2 regions of the Achromobacter sp. HNDS-1 genome follow, and region 2 is predicted to be linked to the other one. Evidence: riboswitches for the same ligand, from Rfam matches in the RefSeq annotation. Region 2 holds a riboswitch; the other holds the start of a gene.
The links. A riboswitch is a leader RNA that binds a small molecule or an ion and turns the genes downstream of it on or off. The one in region 2 is predicted to bind manganese.
Positions count from the first base shown of each region.

Region 1: another riboswitch for manganese. It lies ahead of ABFG95_RS19930 (sodium:calcium antiporter); the one in region 2 lies ahead of mntP (manganese efflux pump MntP).

Region 1 covers NZ_CP157584.1:4,304,959-4,308,420, reverse strand. Annotated here, with positions in the region: gene ABFG95_RS19935 (hypothetical protein) at 1-17, opposite strand, end outside; gene ABFG95_RS19930 (sodium:calcium antiporter) at 461-1,465, opposite strand; yybP-ykoY riboswitch at 1,546-1,707, opposite strand; gene ABFG95_RS19925 (aminopeptidase P N-terminal domain-containing protein) at 1,841-3,184, shown strand; gene ABFG95_RS19920 (TM2 domain-containing protein) at 3,247-3,462, opposite strand, start outside.
Region 2 covers NZ_CP157584.1:1,406,270-1,409,731, reverse strand. Annotated here, with positions in the region: gene ABFG95_RS06310 (N-acetyltransferase) at 1-305, opposite strand, end outside; gene ABFG95_RS06305 (DUF3440 domain-containing protein) at 302-1,525, opposite strand; gene mntP (manganese efflux pump MntP) at 1,741-2,310, opposite strand; yybP-ykoY riboswitch at 2,316-2,494, opposite strand; gene ABFG95_RS06295 (tRNA-binding protein) at 2,537-2,908, opposite strand; gene ABFG95_RS06290 (PQQ-binding-like beta-propeller repeat protein) at 2,963-3,462, opposite strand, start outside.

The sequences.
Region 1 (3,462 bases), 2.9 Mb from region 2:
AAGTCGAAGAAACGCATAGCGACCTCCATTGCGTAATGGGGAGCGGCTTTCGCGCATACGCGCGCACGCAGGCACACGGCGCATGGCGGGCGGGCACGAAAAAGGCGTGCACGAACGCGGGCGCTGCGACTAGCGGCGGTTCTGGCGGTTTACGTTGGGGAGAATCCCGGCAAGCCGTGGGCCTGCACTGCTGCCCGGAAAGAAGCCCGGGGCTTGGGATACAACCGCAACCTGCTCAACAGGTTGCGGCAGACGGAGTTCTGCGTGGACCTGTCAAACAGCGGCGTCGATGCAAGATCGACTACTTTCGCCGGAATCGGTATTCACGAAGACTGCTCCTGGGATGGATAACGGGCAGAATTTTACGCGGGTTTCCACTGATGGACAAGGTTTTCCGGCACAAAAATTGCTTTTTGTGCAACCCGGCGCGGGCCCGGCGGGGCCGCGCGCCGTTGCGCCCTCAGGCGTAGAAATGCCAGCCCAGATAGGCCGCGAACAGGGCATAGAAGCCGCCCGCCGCCGACAGCGCCGGCACGCTCATGCCAGCGCGGCGGAAGCGCAGCCACAGCAGCCCGATGGACAGCATGGTGAACAGGCCGGCGGCCAGCAGCGGGCCGTCGAGCAGCCACGGCGTGAGGAAGATGCCGAGCGCGCTGGGAATGGTGGCCTGGATCATCATGGCGCCGGAAATGTTGGCCAGCGCCAGGCGTTCCTTGCCCTGGCGCACCCAGATCAGCGCGTTCATGATTTCCGGCAGTTCGGTGGCGACGGGCGCCAGCAGCAGCGCGGCCACGTGCGGCGACGCGCCCATGGCGATGCCCAGCAGTTCGATCTGGTTGACGAATACGTGCGAGGCGCCGGCGATCACGACCAGCGCCAGCAGCGTCTGCGTCGCCGCCCAGAACATCGAAGGGTTGTCGTCGCGCGGCCGCAGCTTGAGCGGCTCGAGATCTTCGCAGTCGATGCAATCCTCGTCGTTGCTCAGCTCGCGCTTGACATACAGACCGTAGGTGGCCAGGAACAGGATGCCCAGCCAGGGCTTCCAGGCGAACGCCAGCAGGCCCAGCCCGACCTTGAAGACGAAGATGCCCATGAACCACGCCTGGTCGCGGGCCAGCCGGCGCTGGTCCGCGTTGATACAGTTGGCTTGCGTGGGCTGCCCGCGACGGGCGCGCCACAAGGCAAGGCCGACCACCGCGTAGGCCAGCGTCGCCAGCACCAGCGGGCCGCCCATGGCCGCGCCGACGCCGATGTCCTTTTGCTCAGGCGTGTCGCCGAACACCACGGCCATGAACGTGACCGCGCTTTCAGGCAGCGCGGTGCCGAATGCCGCCAGCACGGTGCCGGTGGCGGTGGCGCCGAGCTGGAAGCGGTGTCCGACCCATTCGACGCCATTGACGAAGAATTCGCAGGCAAGATAGATCACTGCCGCGGACAGGAAAAACAGGAACAGGGTGAGCAACATATAGGCGAGCCGGACGAGCAGAAACCAATTGGCGCGACGCAACGGCTCGCCCGGCCAAGGGTGAACGCTGCGCGGCCAAAGGTCTCGCCTGGCTGATCCATGCGCGGGCGTACCGCGGCACGGAGACCGTTAGCGCCATGGAGTCCTGGAAACCGCTACGCGATACCGGACCACCAAGTCTGTTGACGCTAACTCCTTTGGGGACAAAGGATGGCTACTCCCCAATGACAGAGCCGCGATTGTAGCAGCCCGGCCATGACCGTCCAGAGAATCTCCGCGGCGCGCGCGTGAATGCCGCCGGACTGTCGTATTGGCGGCACGGCGAGTAAAGTAAGTGGCACCACCGTTTCCCGCCGGGCCCCGCGCCCCCTGCCCATGAGCCTGCCTCCCACCGATATCGCCCCCTTCGCCGCCCGCCGCCAGCGCCTGATGGCGCGGATGCGCGCCGATGGCGGCGGCATCGCCATCCTGGCCACCGCGCCCGAAGCCATCCGCAACCGCGACGCCGAATACCCCTACCGGCACGACAGCGACTTCTTCTACCTGACCGGCTTCACCGAGCCCGGCGCGTGGCTGGTGCTGATCGCCGGCGCCACCGACCGCGCCCTGCTGTTCTGCCGCCCGCGCCATATCGAGCACGAGATCTGGGAGGGACGGCGCTTCGGCCCGGAGGCCGCGGCCGAGCATTTCGGCTTCGACGACGCGCATGCGCTGGACGCGCTCGACGAACTGGTGCCCAAGCTGCTGCTGGACCAACCGACCCTGTATGCGCCACTGGCCGGTGACAAGCGCACCGACGGCCGGCTGCACCGCTGGCTGGCGGCGGCGCGCGAGGCCAGCCGCGGCGGCCATCAGCCTCCCATGCGGCAGCAGGACATCCGGCCGATCCTGGCCGAGATGCGGCTGGTGAAGGACGCCAGCGAAATCGCCGCGATGCGGCGCGCCGCCAAGATCTCCGCCGGCGCCCACGCCCGCGCCATGCGGGCCGCCCGCGCTGGCATGCGCGAATACGAACTGGAAGCGGAGCTGTTGTATGAGTTCCGCCGCCATGGCGCGCAGGCGGTGGCCTACAACAGCATCGTCGCGGCCGGGGCCAATGCCTGCGTGCTGCACTACCCTGCCGGCGAGGCGGTGCTGCGCGATGGCGACCTGGTGCTGATCGACGCCGGCTGCGAGGTCGACAGCTACGCCAGCGACATCACCCGCACCTTTCCGGTCAACGGCCGCTACAGCGGCCCGCAGCGCGCGCTGTACGACCTGACGGTGGCGGCGCAGGAGGCCGCGGCCCAGGCCACCGCGCCGGGCCGCGGCTGGAACGATGGCCATGACGCCGCGGTGCGGGTGCTGGCCCAGGGCATGCTGGACCTGAAACTGCTGAAGGGATCGCTGGATGGCGTGATCGAGTCGGGCGACTACAGCCGTTTCTACATGCACCGCACCGGCCACTGGCTGGGCCTGGACGTGCACGATGTGGGCGACTATCGCCAGCCGGGCGGCGCTGCCGGTGCGGAACGCCCGTGGCGCAAGCTGGAAACAGGCATGATGCTGACGATCGAGCCGGGCATCTATGTGCGCCCCGCCGACGACGTGCCCGAGGCCTACTGGAACATCGGCATCCGTACCGAGGACGACGCGCTGGTGACGGACGAGGGCTGCGAGCTGATCACCCGCGGCGTGCCGGTGCAGGCCGGCGAGATCGAGGCGCTGATGCGCGAATGAGCGGGCAGCGCGCAGGCCGGCCGGCGTGGCCTCGGCCACGCTCGTGAGGGCGTCCCGAGGGGCTACAGTGTCAGGCCGTCCAGCCAGCCCATCGCCACCCACACGTAGACCACCACCATCGCGATCGCGAACATCGACACGGTGGCGCCCACCAGGCAGGCCAGGATGGCCACCAGCACCGGCCCCCAGCCGGTCCTGGGGGACGGCGGCAATCCGGGGTTGTAGCGGCGGTCGAACTTCTCGTCGGGCATCAGCGAGAACACCGCGCTCTCGATGAA
Region 2 (3,462 bases):
AATTCGAGCACCTGGCGCCGCAACTCTCGGAACAGGCCGTGCTGGCGCGCTTCGGGGCGGATGTAGCCGTCGCGGATGCGGACCGCGCCGGTCTGCAATTCGATACCGACGAAGCCGAGCAGGCGCTGCTGGCCGCGCCGGCGCACCACGAACCAGCGGTGGCGCGCGCTGTCGTTCAAGGGGTAGCCGCCGCAGTCGCGGCGCACCGTGGCGCTGGCGAAAAAGCGCCCCATCTGGGCAAAGAATGCGGCCTCGTCGTCGTAGGAGTTCAGACGCAGGAAGTCGTATTGGTTCAGGGCGGTCATGGGGATGTCCGCTGGGCCGGGGCAAGCACGATGTCGATGTCGCGCCGCGCGGGCCCGAACGACAGTGAACGGGCCATGTCCTGCTTGAGCAGCGACAGGCCGATGCGCCGCCAGGATGGCTGCGCCTTGCGGTTTTCGAGATCGGGAATGCCGGCATCGGGCCACTGGGCCAGCGGTTGGCCGTGTTGTTCCCACCAGGCGATGAAGACGTCGATGCGGCGCGCGTATACCTGGCGCAGCGTGTCGGGCATGCTGTCGAGCAGAAACTGGCTGTACTGGCGCCAGGAACTGAAGGTGGGCGGCAGGCCGAGGCCGCCGCGATAGCCGAGAAAGCGCTGGCGGCAGTAGCGTGCGGCATAGTTGGCGCCTTCGACGCGCTTGACGGCGCGGAACCAGGTGGCCGGCTCGAGCTTGTGGAACAGGTCCAGCCCCTTGCGCTGGTCATCGCCATAGGGTTGGCAGATGCGCATCTGCGAGTACGCCACGCCAGCGCGCAGCATCTGGTCGTAGAGCCGGTTGTAAGGATGGCGGTGCTCGCCTGTGTAGCGCCAGAGGTCTTCGAACTTCCAGTCGTAGATCGGAAAGAATGTGACGGCCCTGTCGCTCTGCTTGTCGCGGGTGCTCCAGGCCAGGGCCTTGTGCGCGCCGGGCGGGGTCCAGGCGCATTTCTTGCTGCGGCGCTTGACCGCCAGGTAACGGTTGAGCGATTCGTCGGAGCGGATGCCCACCAGGAACGCGGTGGACGCGTCGCGCGACAGCCATTGGTTGAATTCGGGCACGAACTCCTCGAATTCCATGCGATGGCGGTAGAACGGGAAATAGCCGGGATCGCTGATCACGGCGGGATGCCGTGGCAGCGGGCGGATCCAGTCGGCCTCGCGGCCCGGTTCCCAGGCGCACCAGTAGGGTTCGCGCAGGCTGGAGGCATTGCGCAGGTTGATGGGCAGGCAGATCCACCAGGGCCGCACGTCGGGCCGGTTGAACATCTCGGTGACGTGGGCGATGGTGGCCTGGTACTGGCCTTCGAGGTCGATGAATACCGCGTGGACCGGGCCGCGTCCCATTTCGCGCGCGACCTCCAGCGCCAGGTGCAGGGTGACGGAGCTGTCCTTGCCGCCGGAGAACGCCACGCAGACGCGTTCGAAGTGCTGGAACACCAGGCGGATGCGATCACGGGCGGCGTCGAGGACGTTGCAGTCGCGGTAATGCTTGACCGCCATTTTTTTCCCTCCATGCGCGCGGCGTTCCGGATGCGCCGCGCGGGCGGAGCCGCGGCGCCGTGTATCTGCCGGCCAGGGAAAATTTATGCGTATCCGCCGCGACAGGCCTGTGAGGATAGCCCGAACGCGAGGCGTCAAAGCGGTCAATGCGTCCGACATTGACGGAGATTCACGAACTGCGCCGGGCCGCGCGATGCGCGAGCCGGCGCGCGCGGTCACGCCGCCTTCAGGTGCTCGTACAGGATGGTGGCGCCGATGCCGATCAGCGCCAGGCCCCCCAGCACTTCGGCGCGCTTGCCGGCGACGTTGCCGATCAGGCGGCCCACCATCACGCCCAGGGTCACCATCAGCATGGTGGCCAGGCCGATGGCCAGCGCGGTGACGGCGATGTTGTTGTCGATGAAGGCCAGGCTGACGCCGACCGCCATGGCGTCGATGCTGGTGGCGAAACCGGTGACGGCCAGCAGCCAGAAGGAATGGCGGGCGACCGGCGGCGCGGCTTCGTCATGGTCCGCGCGCCAGCCGTTGCGGATCATCATGCCGCCCAGGATACAGAGCATGACGAAGGCGATCCAGTGATCCCACTCCTGCACGTAGCGGGCGGCCACGGACCCGAGCGCCCAGCCGATCACGGGCGTGATGGCTTCGATCACGCCGAATATCACGCCGGTGCGCAGGGCTTCGGAGAGGCGGGGCTTGTGCAGGGCGGCGCCCTTGCCGACCGCGGCGGCGAAGGCGTCGGTGGACATGGCGAAAGCCAGGACGAGTGTGGAGAGGGCGTTCATGCGGGAGAGGCTCCGACCGGGCGAAACACACAGACCGTCCATATCGCCCGGTCGTGAGCTATGGATCAGTCCGTGGTCTCGCCTGACCGTGTCGGTCGCGCGCGCCATGGCCAGGTGGGCCAAGAGTGTTGACGCGGGCGCTTCCGGACGGGGCCGGAAGAGGCTACTCCCCAAGGAGGCTTGCAGTGTACCAAACGGCGCATGGCGCCGGTGTGACACGGCGGGTTCAGGTCAGCCGGGCGCCGTTGGGGACGTCGTGCTCGGGCGTCACCAGGATGGTGTGGTCGTTGGCGTCGGCCAGCCCCAGCACCAGCACTTCGGAGCGCACCGGGCCGACCTGGCGCGGCGGGAAATTGACGATGCCCAGGATGCGCTTGCCCGGCAGTTCCTCAAGCGTGTAGCGGCCGGTGATCTGCGCCGAGCTTTTCTTGACGCCGACGCCGGCGCCGAAATCGATGGTCAGCTTGTAGGCGGGCTTGCGCGCCTCGGGGAACGGGTCGGCGGCAATGATGGTGCCGACGCGGATGTCGACCTTCATGAAGTCGTCGAAGCCGACGGTGGGGGCGGGCGGAGTGGCGGGGTCCTGGGTGTAGTGCATGGGCGTGGGCGATCGGTTCAAGGGGAGCGGGCGACGATGCCCGCGATGGCCCCATCATGCCAGATCGATGCCGCCACGGGTCGGGCGCATGCCCGCCAGCGCGGCCAGATCGACCAGCGCGATGCGGCCGTCGATGGCGCCGACGGCCAGTCTGCCGCCGCGCGCGGCGAGCGCGTAGAGCACGGTGGCGACGCCGCCGATGCGGACCCGGGACGCCAGCAGCAGGTCGCCGCTGGCGGCGTCGATCAGCATCAGGGTGCCGTCGAGGAAAGCCGCCAGCACCAGGCCGTCGGCCACGATGATGGCGCTGGCCGAGGCCGGGGTGGCATGACGCCAGCGTTCCTGGCCGCGCGCCAGCGACTTGCGGTAGATGAAGCCGCGATAGGCGTTGCCGACCGTGGGCGAGTAGTGCTTGCCGGCGATCACCACGCTGGCGCCGAGGGCGTCATCGACGTAGGCGCCACGGCATTCCATGGCGTGGCTGGCGGGCGTGCCGTCCGGCTTGAGCAATGGCCACAGGCGTTCGAGGCGACCATCGGCGTGGACCCGGCACA